Regions from separate parts of the Streptomyces sp. NPDC058685 genome, predicted to be linked through region 3. Evidence: riboswitches for the same ligand, from Rfam matches in the RefSeq annotation. Region 3 holds a riboswitch; each other region holds the start of a gene.

Evidence for each region. A riboswitch is a leader RNA that binds a small molecule or an ion and turns the genes downstream of it on or off. The one in region 3 is predicted to bind cyclic di-AMP.
Region 1: linked by a shared signal. The riboswitch ahead of ACFWU3_RS00940 (NlpC/P60 family protein) and the one ahead of ACFWU3_RS20350 (M23 family metallopeptidase) in region 3 are both predicted to bind cyclic di-AMP.
Region 2: linked by a shared signal. The riboswitch ahead of ACFWU3_RS28740 (M23 family metallopeptidase) and the one ahead of ACFWU3_RS20350 (M23 family metallopeptidase) in region 3 are both predicted to bind cyclic di-AMP.

What each region holds. Positions count from the first base shown of each region.
Region 1 covers NZ_JBHXSL010000001.1:188,764-192,969, reverse strand. The annotation lists gene pcrA (DNA helicase PcrA) at 1-1,041, opposite strand, end outside; cyclic di-AMP (ydaO/yuaA leader) riboswitch at 1,419-1,583, shown strand; gene ACFWU3_RS00940 (NlpC/P60 family protein) at 1,585-2,760, shown strand; gene ACFWU3_RS00935 (hypothetical protein) at 2,889-3,242, opposite strand; gene ACFWU3_RS00930 (NlpC/P60 family protein) at 3,582-4,206, shown strand, end outside.
Region 2 covers NZ_JBHXSL010000047.1:16,628-20,833, reverse strand. The annotation lists gene ACFWU3_RS28745 (PP2C family protein-serine/threonine phosphatase) at 1-1,057, shown strand, start outside; cyclic di-AMP (ydaO/yuaA leader) riboswitch at 1,554-1,710, shown strand; gene ACFWU3_RS28740 (M23 family metallopeptidase) at 1,722-2,762, shown strand; gene ACFWU3_RS28735 (PrsW family intramembrane metalloprotease) at 2,897-4,206, opposite strand, start outside.
Region 3 covers NZ_JBHXSL010000024.1:26,808-31,013, forward strand. The annotation lists gene ACFWU3_RS20345 (GntR family transcriptional regulator) at 1-596, opposite strand, end outside; gene ACFWU3_RS20350 (M23 family metallopeptidase) at 861-1,652, opposite strand; cyclic di-AMP (ydaO/yuaA leader) riboswitch at 1,666-1,837, opposite strand; gene ACFWU3_RS20355 (M16 family metallopeptidase) at 2,104-3,471, opposite strand; gene ACFWU3_RS20360 (pitrilysin family protein) at 3,498-4,206, opposite strand, start outside.

The DNA of each region.
Region 1 (4,206 bases), on a different contig from region 3:
CTCCTCGAACTGGAGGATGTTGCGGATGGTCGCGCCGCGGAAGGCGTAGATCGACTGGTCGGCGTCGCCGACGACGCACAGCTCGGCGGGGGGCAGGTCCTCCTGCCCGGTGCCCACCAGCTCGCGTACGAGCGTGTACTGAGCGTGGTTGGTGTCCTGGTACTCGTCCACCAGCACATGCCGGAAGCGCCGCTGGTAGTGCTCGGCGACGTCCGGGAACGCCTGGAGCAGATGGACGGTGGTCATGATGATGTCGTCGAAGTCCAGGGCGTTGGCCTCGCGCAGCCGCGCCTGGTACATCCGGTACGCCTCGGCCAGCGTCTTCTCGAAGCCTCCCCCGGAGCCCTCGGCCTCGCTGCCCCCGCCGACCTGGTCGGCGTAGCTCTCCTCGTCGATCAGTTCGTTCTTGAGGTTCGAGATCTTGGCACTGAAGGCCTTCGGCGGGAACTTCTTGGGGTCGAGATCGAGATCACGGCAGACGAGCGCCATCAGTCGCTTGGAGTCGGCCGCGTCGTAGATCGAGAACGACGAGGTGAAGCCGAGCTTCTTGGACTCCCGGCGCAGGATGCGGACGCAGGCGCTGTGGAAGGTCATGACCCACATGGCGTTGGCGCGCGGGCCGACCAGCTGCTCGACGCGCTCCTTCATCTCGCCGGCGGCCTTGTTGGTGAAGGTGATCGCCAGTATCTGGCCGGGGTGGACGCTGCGCGTCCCCAGCAGATGGGCGATGCGGTGTGTGAGCACACGGGTCTTGCCGGAACCGGCGCCGGCCACGATGAGCAGCGGCGATCCGGTGTGCACCACGGCGGCGCGCTGCTGTTCGTTCAGTCCGTCCAGCAGGGCGGCGGGGTCCACGATCGTGCGCGGGGCGCCGTTGCCGTGGTGGGCGTCCCGGGCCGGGGGCACGTCGAACGCGCCCTGGAAGAGATCGTCCGGGATCTCCTCTCCGGGCCCGTCTCCGGGCTCCTCGGGGTGCGGCGGGGGCTCCTCCGAGGTGTGCTGGAGGTTCGCCAGGAAGCTGTCGTCAAAGAGGCTGCTCATCGCTTTACGAGTCTAGGCCGCGGCACTGACAGCTCGCGGCCGCATTGCCATACGGCCGCCGCGACCCCGCCGAGAGGCGTGGCGGCTCCGGTCCGAGCGCCGGAGCGGTGCGATGCGATGCGATGCGTCGGTGCGTCGGCGCGTTCGAAGCCGTACGCCCGCTCCCGTACCACCGATGCGCCCAATCCCGCACGACTCCGGCAACACTCTGCACCTTTTCGAACGCAATGGGTCATCTGGCGAGCACGCCGACCACCCGATCGATAAGGTCACGAAAATGTATCGGGCATATCGAACATCAACCTTCACAGGAGCCACACGAGTTGGTTAGCGTGCTCGATCAGGCAGCCCGTCCCCCGCGGCGATCCACGCCAAACGGGCAGTCAGCGCCGAATTCGAGCTTTTCCCAAGGAAGTTCGGAACCGGGGACCCACCATGCACAACCGGGGTGAATCGGACCAGCACCAGCACGGTCCGTAGGGCGATCTTCCGTTCCGCCCGAACCCGACAGCTAACCCGGTAGGCGGTCAACGGAAGAAGGAGATGTCGGCCTTGGCGTCGCATCGCAAAACGCGAAGTCGAACCGTGAAGACCTCCCCCGCCGTCGGTTTCACGACGGCAGCCCTCGCATCCGTCACGCTGCTGTCGACGCAGAGCGCCGACGCGGCGCCGAGCGACCCGAAGCCGTCGGTCGAAGAGGTGCAGAAGAAGGTCGACGACCTGTACCGGCAGGCCGGCACCGAGACGCAGAAGTACAACCAGGCGAAAGAGGCGACGGAGGAGAAGCGGCAGCAGGTCGGCAAGCTCCTCGACGAGAACGCGCAGCGCACGGAGAAGCTGAACGAGTCCCGCCAGGTGCTCGGCAACTACGCGGCCGCGCAGTACCGCACGGGCGCGGTCGCCCCGACCGCCGCGCTGCTCTTCGCGGACAGCCCTCAGCAGTACTTCGACCAGACCCAGCTGATGGACCGCATGACGGACCGTCAGCGGGATGTGATCGCCGACTACGAGACCCAGCGGGCGGCCGCCGCCAAGCAGCGGGCCACGGCGACCGAGAGCCTGGAGTCCCTCACCCGGTCGCAGCGGGCGCTGCGCACCAGCAAGCAGGACGTGCAGGCAAAGCTCGCCGAGGCGCGTGAGCTGCTGTCGAAGCTGACCGCCGAGGAGAAGGCGCGGCTGGCCGCGATCGAGCGCGAGAAGGCGGAGGAGGCCCGCCGCAAGGCGGAGCAGAAGGCCGAACAGGAGGCGAAGGCCGAGGCGGAGCGGCAGCGCCGGGAGAAGGAGCGCGAGCAGAACCAGGGCGGCGGCACGGGCACGGTGCCCGGGACCGGCACGGGTTCCGGTTCCGGTTCTTCCGACGGCACCTCCACCGCCAAGGCCGCCAAGGTCCTCGACTTCGCGCGCGCCCAGATCGGCAAGCCGTACGTCTGGGGTGCGGCCGGCCCCAGCTCGTACGACTGCTCGGGGCTGACGCAGGCCGCCTGGAAGACCGCGGGCGTGAGCCTGCCGCGCACCACCTGGGACCAGGTGAAGACCGGCAAGCGGATCGAGACGAAGGATCTGCTCCCGGGGGACCTGGTCTTCTTCTACGACGACATCAGCCATGTGGGCATCTACATCGGCGACGGCAAGATGATCCACGCCCCGAAGCCGGGGGCGAACGTCCGCGAGGAGTCGATCTTCTACATGCCGATCTACGGCAGCGTTCGCCCGGCCTGAGCCGGCCGCACACCGGACGCCCGGGCCCGAGGGTGCCCGGGCGTTCTCATGCCCGGAGCGCCCGGAACGCGCGGAGCACCCGGAGCACCAGAGCCGCGCCCGGCGCCCTCATGTCCGGCGCGGCGCGCTCACGTCCAGAGCGTGGCGATGAAGATGTTCGCGACCGTCAGCCCGCCCACCGCGGCGAACAGCGGCTTCTCCACCGACTCCTCGTCCCGCTTGACGTAGACCAGACCCAGGATCACCACCAGCACCGCCAGCTTGATGCCGATCTTGAGGTTGTTCACCGTCTGGTCGTCCGCCTGGTTGAGGCCCACCAGCGCCACACCGGTGACGAGCATCGTCAGCGCACCGTGCAGCATCGCCGGGCCGAAGCGCGCCGTCCCCTCGGACATCGCCTTCATCTGCGTGAGGAAGCCGCCCAGCAGGGCCGCGATACCGATGATGTGCAGGGCGACGAAGGCATTGATGAGTACGTCCATGCGGCGGAGCCTAACTCCCGCCATATCACCCCCTTCAGGCCGGGTGAGCCTCATTCGGCACATCGGTCACAGCGGTGCGGAGAAAGGACGTGTGCGGGCCGGATCGGCTTGCAGAAAGCGCAGCAAGATGTCCACCTTCGGGCACATTCGGTCCTTGCGTCTCCCTGCCGTGACCCCCAGGTTTAGCGTCCTGCCTCAGATGACCGACTCCCCACCGCCGCCGCAGCACCGGGCGGCAGTCGGCCGTCACGCCGAGAGATCCGGCGGCGGACCGCTCCCCTGTGCGGGCCGCCGCCGGACCCGGACCCGCAGGGATGACGGAAGGACGTACACGCACCCGTGGCCGCGCACCGGAAACCCAAGCAGCATCTCCTCTCCGGGCCCGCCGCCCGAACCGCAGCCACCATCGCGCTCGCAGGAGCGGCGTCGGCGACCGCCTTCGACGGAGTCGGCCACGCGGAACCCGCCCTCACACCGGCCCAGGTCAAGGACAAGGCGGACAAGCTGTACCACGAGGCAGAGGTGGCCACGGAGAAGTACAACGGGGCCAAGGAGCGGACCGCGGCGTTGCGTACATCGGTCGACCGGCTGCGCGACGAGGCCGCCCGCAGGACCGACCGCCTCAACTCCTCGCGCAACGCTCTCGGTTCGATCGCCACCGCTCAGTACCGCGCCGGGACCATCGACCCCGCCCTGCAACTCGCGCTCACCTCCGACCCCGACGAGTACCTGGAGCGGGCCGCGCTCGTCGAACGCACGGGTGAGCGGCAGGCCGCCGCGATCGCCGGAGTGCACCAGCAGCTCGTGGAGATCGACCGGCTGCGGGCACAGGCGGGCGAGCGGATGGAGAGCCTGAAGGACCGGCAGGCGGAACTGGCCCGCCACAAGGCGACCGTACAGAGCAAACTCTCGGCCGCCGAGCGGATGCTGGACCGGCTCACGGCCGAACAGCGTGCCTCGTACG
Region 2 (4,206 bases), on a different contig from region 3:
GGTCTTCGACCTGGCGACCCCGGCGCAGTTCACGGCCGTGCCGATGTTCGCCGCCGCTCCGCTGGTCGCCGCTCCGTTCTTCTCCTGGCTCACCACGCTGGTGACGGGCATCACGGCGACCCTCGCGGTGCTCGGGCTGCACTTCTACAACCGCACCGTCGACGAGGTCACGGCATACACCGAGGTCTTCACGCTCATCACCGTCTCCGGGCTCGCGCTGCTCATCAACACCGTCGTCAGACGCAGCGGTGAGCGTCTCGCCTCCGCCCGGGTCATCGCCGAGACCGCGCAGCGTGCCGTGCTGCCCACGCCCGCCGACCGGATCGGCGGGCTGCACGTCGCGGCACGGTACGAGGCCGCGCTCGCCGACGCGTTCATCGGCGGCGACCTGTTCGCCGTGCAGGAGACGCCCTTCGGGGTGCGGCTGGTGGTCGGCGATGTGCGGGGCAAGGGGTTGGAGGCCGTCGAGGCGGTGGCCGTCGTCATCGGCGCGTTCCGGGAGGCGGCCGAGCAGGAGAGCTCCCTGGAGGGCGTCGCGCAGCGCCTCGAGCGGGCGCTGGCGCGCGAGGGCACGCGCCGGGACAGCCTGGACGCGGTCGAGGGCTTCACCACCGCCGTACTGGGAGAGATCCCGCGCGGTGCCGGAATCGTCCGGCTGGTGAACCGCGGCCACCCGGAACCGATCCTGCTGCACGCCGACGGCGACCTGGAATTCCTGGCGCCGTCGAGGGCCGCGCTGCCGCTCGGCATGGGCGATCTGGAGGTCTGGCCGGACCAGGCGGTGGAGTATCCGCTGCCGACGGGAGCGACCCTGCTGCTCTACACGGACGGTGTCAGCGAGGCGCGCAACGCGGCCGGTGAGTTCTACGATCCCGGCGCGCGGCTCTCGGGGCGGCTCTTCCCCGGGCCCGACGAACTGCTCGACGCGCTCGTCGACGACGTGCGCCGGTACACCGGAGGTGGTTCGAAGGACGACATGGCACTGCTGGCGGTCGCCCGGCCCGCGGAGGGGCAGCCGGAGCGCCGCAGGACGGTGAAGGTCGTGCCGCCCGCGTGAGGGGCGTCGGCACCTCGGGGCCGGCTGGGACGTCTCGCCGTACGAGGCTGTGTGCGTGGGGGTGGGGTCGGGTACGCCGTGACGATTCTGGCCTCGTTCGCCTGAGCCGGTGGGTGTGCCGAAGACCGTGTTGGTGGGTTGGTTCGGCTTGAGCCGGGTGGGTGCGCCGAGACGTGTCGGTGGGCTTGCCCGGATGAGCTGTGTGGCGGTCGCAGCCCTTCGCGGAACCGAGCGGACGTCTTGCCCGCCCGGTCCGCTCTGGTGGCTGGGCACGCTGCGTAGTGGGAAGATCCCCCTCCGCATACCATGTGACGACCCGTCAGTAATGTTCCGCGGCCCGAAGGGCGATCAAGTCGCCCGAATCCGGCTGCTTGTGTCCCGATTGGTCCCGTGGGAAGTCGTTAACGATCACCCGGAACAGCTTGGAATACGGTCCTCGCGTCTATTAACGTTCGATAACGCAGCGCGGTCGTCCCAGCCGTCGTCAGGACGGCGCCGTGCGCGTGCGCCGAATTCCGCAAGGGAACCGGGGAACCAATCCTTGGGGTGAATCGGGCACCTTCCACCGCGACTTCCGCGGCGGGTGGCGCTCGTAGGAGACCTTCCTGCTCCGAACCCGTCAGCTAACCCGGTAGGCGAGAAGGAAGGAAAGGAGCACGCCTCAGTGGCGTCCAACAGGCCTGCCCCAGAAGCACCCTTCGCCAATGACTTCTTCGGTGCGGAGGGCGCGGAGCGGTCCCTCGAAGAGTGGAACCCCACCGAGGACTCCGTCCGTCCGGTGCGCGGTCGGCACCGTGTCGCCAAGCAGCGCGGCGGACTTGCCCGTAGCTCCACCGTGCTCGGCGTCGGCGTGATCGCCGCGGTCGGCGCGGGCGGCATCGCGACGGCGCAGGACAAACCCGCGGTCTCCATATCCCTTCCCGACGCGCTCTCGGACAATCTGCCCGACGCCAAGTCCCTTCCCGGCGTCGGTTCTTTCATGTCCGACGACTCCTCGGACGTCGTGGACGAGGCGGCCACGTACTCGGCGATGGGCATCGCCTACGCCGACACCGCTTCCGACACCGACCAGGGCGGTGCCGGCGAGGCGCTGCGCTCCCGCATCCTCCAGCAGGCCGAGCAGCAGCAGGCCAAGGCTGAGGAGTCGGCCAGGGCGGCGGCCGCGAAGGCCGCGGCGGACAAGGCCGAGGCCGCGGCGAAGAAGAAGGCGGAAGAGGTGGCCGCGAAGGCCGCCGCCGCGAAGAAGAAGGCAGAGGACGAGGCGAAGGCCAAGGCGGAGGCAGAGCGTCTCGCGCAGCTGGCCAAGAGCTACTCGCTCCCCACCTCCTCGTACACGATCACCTCCACGTACGGCGAGTCCGGCTCCCTGTGGTCCTCCGGCCAGCACACCGGCCTGGACTTCGCCGCCCCGACGGGTACGCCGGTCAAGGCCGTGCACAACGGCACCGTGAAGTCGGCGGGCTGGTCCGGCTCGTACGGCTACCGCATCGTTCTCGAACTCGAGGACGGCACCGAGGTCTGGTACGCGCACCTGTCGTCGATGACCGCGAGCGCCGGCCAGAAGGTCGCGACCGGCGAGACGATCGGCCGCGTCGGCGCCACGGGCAACGTGACGGGCGCGCACCTGCACCTCGAGGTCCACACCGCCGGCGGCTCGGGCATCGACCCGATGGCCTGGCTGCGGGACAAGGGCCTGACTCCCTGATCCTGCGGGACAGTTCCCGCGCATCTCGATCCCCGGCAGTCCTGGCGCTCACCCCCCGACGCCAGGACTGCCGGTTTTTGCTGCGCCCGGTTCTCCCGGGAGCGGGCAGGACGCGGTCGCCCACCGGTGCGCGGTCAGGTCCGGTACGGGTTGTACGCGCCGTAGTCGCGGTGCGGAGGCGGCACACGCACCCGCCCGGTGGCCCGTGCCGCGTACGTCAGCGCCGGTGCGGCCACGTCCCTGCGCTGCCACAGGTGATGCAGCAGCTCCTGCTCGCGCTCCACGAAGTCCGGGTCCGCCGCGCCCCGGTGGGCCCGATGGCGCAGAAACGCCAGCGAGGTCGCGAAATGCTGGTACTCCGACACCGCGTGCGCCGCGGTCGGCCCGTGCATACGCCGCGCGACGTCCCGCGCGAGGGTGCGCGCCCGCATCGACGAGAGGGCGGGCGGCTGGTCCGCCGACAGCCATCCGGCCGCGGCGTAGGCCGGCAACTCGGTGGCTATCGTCCGCAGTTCCCGCTGCCGGCTCCATATCGTGAGCCAGGTCAGCAGCCCGAAGACGGGCACCATGAACGCCCCGTACACGAGATAGAAGCCCCACGGGCCGAACAGGGACGTCGAGCCGTTCCACAGCGCGTGCATGCCCATCGCCAGCGCCAGACCGAGCAGCGGCAGGACGATGCGCCGGACCCGCATGCGCCGTGAGGCCAGTGCCGCGACACCGAAGCCGATGCCGGTCAGCACCGTGAAAAGCGGGTGGGCGAACGGGGACATGACGATCCGTACGAAGAACGTCGCCGCGGTCACGGACGCGATCCCGGAGAAGCCCATCTGCTGGTCCTCGCCGAACGCGTTGCCCAGATAGAGGATGTTCTCCGTGAACGCGAAGCCCGTCGCGGTGAACCCGGCGACCACGACCCCATCGACGATCCCGCGGAAGTCCTGTCGGCGGAAACGGAAGATCAGCAGGATCGCCGCGGCCTTCGCACTCTCCTCGACGACCGGCGCGATGACCGTCGCGCCCAGTGTGTCCGCGCCCGTGGGGTCGGCTGTGGCGGTGGCTATCCACTGCGTCGCGAAGGTGTTCGCGATGATCGCCACGAGGGCGGCGGCGAAGGCGCCCCAGGCGAAGGCGAACAGAAGGTTCCGCCAGGGGCCCGGCTCGACCCGGTCCAGCCAGCGGAACGCGGCGGTGAGCAGGGGGACCGGCAGGGTCGCCAGGCCGAGGCCGACCAGGAAACCCTGGGTGCCGGTCTGCTCCCGTACGAGCGACAGGATGACGAGGCCCGACAGGGCGAGGAGCGTGATCAGCACCCCGGCACGGACGGCCTTGCTGTGCCAGAACCGGGAGACACGGCGGGGCTTGTAGCGCCACCGGGCACGCTCCGGCACGGCGGCGAGCAGCTCGTCGACACGCTGCTGCTCGAACGCCGGGACCGCGGGGT
Region 3 (4,206 bases):
GCCCGCTCGGTGTGCACGGCGGTCAGCGCCCGGGCCCGTTCGGCATCGCCCCGCGCGACGGCATCCACGATCGCGCCGTGCTCGGCCCACGACTCGACGGGCGCGGCCGGCTGCTCCACGACGTACATCCAGGCGATCTTGTGCCGCAGCTGGGTGAGCAGTGCGATCAGGCCCGGGCTGCCGGAGGCCTGGGCGAGCGTCTCGTGGAACCAGCCGCCGAGCGAGCGCAGATCCTCGCCCTGACCACGGCGTGCGCGCTCCTGGCCCAGCCTCACCAGGCCGCGCAGCACCTTGAGATGGGCCTCGGTGCGCCGTTGGGCCGCCCGGGCCGCGCCCAGCGGCTCCAGCAGCATCCGCACCTCCAGCAGGTCGGCCGCCTCCCGCTCGGTCGGCTCCGCCACACACGCGCCCGCGTGACGCCGGGTGGTGACGAAACCCTCGGACTCCAGGGTCCGCAGAGCCTCGCGCACCGGGACGCGCGAGACGCCGTAGCGGCGGGCCAGCTGCTCCTCGGTGAGTCTGCTGCCGCGCCGGAACACACCGGAGACGATGTCGTCGCGGATCGCTGTGCATACCGAGTGCGCGGGAATGCGCATGACCGAACCTCCGCTTTAATCCGCGCGAAACGCAGCCGATTGACGACCGTTCGGTGACTCTATTGCAGCGGTCCACATTTTCCGATGCCCGGCGGGCATTCATGGATATCTTTTGGCCAGTAGCCGGCCTCGCACCACGAGGGCATACCGCGCCCGCATCCATGCCGGCGCACACGAAAGGCCCCGGCGACGGGCCGGGGCCTTGGGTGCTGATCGGACGGTCCGCGGGCTCGGAACGCCAGCGGGCTCAGACGGTCACGTGGCTCAGATGTTGACGCCGTGCGAGCGCAGGTACGAGACCGGGTCGATGTCCGATCCATACTCGGCGCCGCTGCGGGCCTCGAAGTGCAGGTGCGGTCCGGTGGTGTTGCCGGTCGAGCCGGCGAGGCCGATCTGCCGGCCCGGGGTGACGCTCTCGCCGACCGAGACGTTCAGCGACGAGAGGTGGCCGTACTGGGTGTACGAGCCGTCCTTCATCTTGATCACGATGTTGTTGCCGTAGGCGCCGCCCCAGCCGGCCTCCACGACGGTGCCCGCGCCGACCGCGTGCACCGGGGTGCCGGTGGAGGCGTGGAAGTCGATGCCGGTGTGGCTGCCGGAGGACCAGACGGCTCCGCCTGTCTGGTAGCCGGTGGAGACGTACGAGCCGGAGATGGGTGACACGAAGGCGTTCAGACGCTTGCGCTCGGCCTCGCGGGCGGCGCGCTCCCGGGCCTCGCGGGCCTCCTTGGCGCGAGCCTCGGCCTTGCGCTTGGCCTCGGCGGCGGCCTTGGCGCGGGCGACGGCCTCTTCGGCCTCCTGCTCCTGGGCCGCGGCCTGGTCGGCTATCTCCGTGGCGAGCGAGTCGGCGGCGACGGCCGTGCTCAGGCCGGTGCTCTCGAGAGTGACGGTGCCGGACTCGGGAGCGGCGGCTCCGGACTCGGCGGCCAGCGACGGAGAGGCGAGGGTTCCGATGACGCCGGTGGTGGCCAGGGCCGCGACGCCGGCGATGCTCGCGCCTCTGCGCGTCATACGGCTCGGGGCACGGTGCTTCCCGGTGGGACGGGCGAACGCCATGAAGTGGCTGGTCCTTTCCTTCCTTCTCGCCTACCGGGTTAGCTGACGGGTTCGGAGCAGGAAGGTCTCCTACGGGCGCCTCCGCCGCGGCACAGCCGCGAAGGCATCCGATTCACCCCAGGGACTTCGTGTGGGTCCCCGGCTCCCCAGGCTCGCGCCTGACGGGGACTCGGCGATGGCTGTCCGTGCCGCGGATGCGGCGGTACTGGCGAACAGCCGGACCGACGCTAAGCGTGGCAACTTTCAATCACCAAACAGACAGCCCTGTTTGTAGCGCATGCCACAGGGCAGAGCGGAAGCCCCGCAGCAAATCGGGCAAACGACGGAACCCCGGCATCGTGTGATGCCGGGGTTCCCTGGCCGCGTCCACCGCCCCACCGGACCGCGGAGGCCGCTCCACCGGGAGGCAGAGGCTGCTCTGCCTCCCGGTGGAAGCGGCCGACGGCCTCAATCAGCCGGTGACAACCGTCACTTCACCGATACCGAGCGCCTTGACCGGCTCCTCGATCGCGGACGCGTCACCGACGAGCACCGTGACGAGACGGTCCTGGGGGAAGGCGCTGACGGCCGCTGCCGTCGCCTCCACCGTGCCCGTCTCGGCCAGCCGCACGTACAGCTGCGCCTGGTAGTCGTCGGGCAGATGCTGCTCCACCTGGTCGACGAGCGTGCTCGCGACGGACGCCGCCGTCTCGTACTTCAGCGGGGCGACGCCCACCAGGTTCTGCACGGCCACGTCGCGCTCGGCGTCGGTGAGACCCTCGGCCGCCAGCGTGCGCAGCACCTTCCACAGATCGTCCAGCGCCGGGCCGGTGTTGGGCGTGTCCACCGAACCGCTGATGGCGAGCATCGAGGCACCCGTGCCGTCGGGTGCCGAACGCAGGACCTGGCCGAAGGCACGTACGCCGTAGGTGTAGCCCTTCTCCTCGCGCAGCACGCGGTCGAGCCGGGAGGTGAGGGTGCCGCCGAGGCAGTACGCACCGAGCACCTGGGCGGGCCAGACGCGGTCGTGGCGGTCCGGGCCGACGCGGCCGATGAGCAGCTGCGTCTGTACGGCTCCGGGCCGGTCCACGATGATCACGCGGCCGGTGTCGTCGGCGGTGATCGCCGGAACGGGCCGGGACTCCGCGGTGTCGCCCGTCCAGTCGCCGAGGGTCTCGGCGAGCACGGCGTCGAGGTCGACCCCGGTGAGGTCGCCGACGATCACCGCGGTCGCGGTCGCGGGCCGGACGTGGGCGTCGTAGAACGCCCGGACGCCCGCGGCGTCGATCCGGGCCACGGTCTCCTCGGTGCCCTGACGCGGGCGCGACATCCGCAGCGATGCCGGGAAGAGCTGCTTGGACAGCTCCTTGGCGGCGCGACGGGCCGGGTTGGCCATCTCGTGCGGGATCTCGTCCAGCCGGTTGCGCACCAGCCGCTCGACCTCGCTGTCGTCGAAGGCGGGGGCGCGCAGGGCCTCGGCGAGCAGCCCGAGCGCCTTCAGCAGCCGGGAGACCGGCACCTCCAGCGAGACCCGGACGCCGGCGTGGTCGGCGTGCGCGTCGAGGGTGGCCCCGCAGCGCTCCAACTCGGCGGCGAACTCCTCGGCGGAGTGCTTGTCGGTGCCCTCGGACAGGGCGCGCGCCATGATCGTGGCGACGCCGTCGAGACCCTCCGGCTCGGCGTCGAGCGGGGCGTCGAGAGAGATCTCGACGGCCACGACCTGCTGACCGGGCCGGTGGCAGCGCAGCACGGTCAGACCGTTGTCCAGGGTGCCGCGGTCGGGGGCGGGGAAGGCCCACGGCTTGGCGGTACCCGCCTGCGGCTGCGGGTGGAACGTCATGGCGGTCAACGGCTCGGCGGCGTCGCTCACTGGTCCGCCCCTTCTTCCTCGTCGCTCTGGTCGTCCTGGTCGGCGGAGACCGGTTCGTACACCAGCACCGCCCTGTTGTCGGGGCGCAGCCGGGCCTGGGCGACCGCCTGCACCTCCTCGGCGGTGATGTCCAGCACGCGGTTGACGGCCGTCAGCGCGAGCTGCGGGTCGCCGAACAGCACGGCGTAGCGGGCCAGTTCGTCGGCGCGGCCGGCGACCGTGCTGAGCCGGTCGAGCCATTCGCGCTCCAGCTGCGCCTGCGCGCGCTCCATCTCCTCCGGCGTCGGGCCCTCGGCGGCGAACCGCGCGAGTTCCTCGTCGACGGCGGACTCGATCTGCGGGACCTCGACGCCACCGGACGTCTTCACGTCCAGCCAGCCGAGCGAGGGAGCACCGGACAGACGCAGCAGACCGAACCCGGCGGCGACGGCCGTGCGGTCCCGCCGCACCAGACGGTTGTGCAGCCGGGAGGACTCGCCGCCACCGAGGACGGTGAGCGCCAGGTCGGCCGCGTCGGCCTCGCGGGTGCCGTCGTGCGGCAGCCGGTAGGCGGCCATCAGCGCACGCGCCGGGACCTCCTCCCGGATCTCCTCGCGCAGCTGCTCACCGATGATCTCCGGCAGCGAGCCGTCGCGCGGCGGCTGCTTGCCGTCGTGGGAGGGGATGGAGCCGAAGTACTTCTCGATCCAGGCGAGCGTCTGCTCC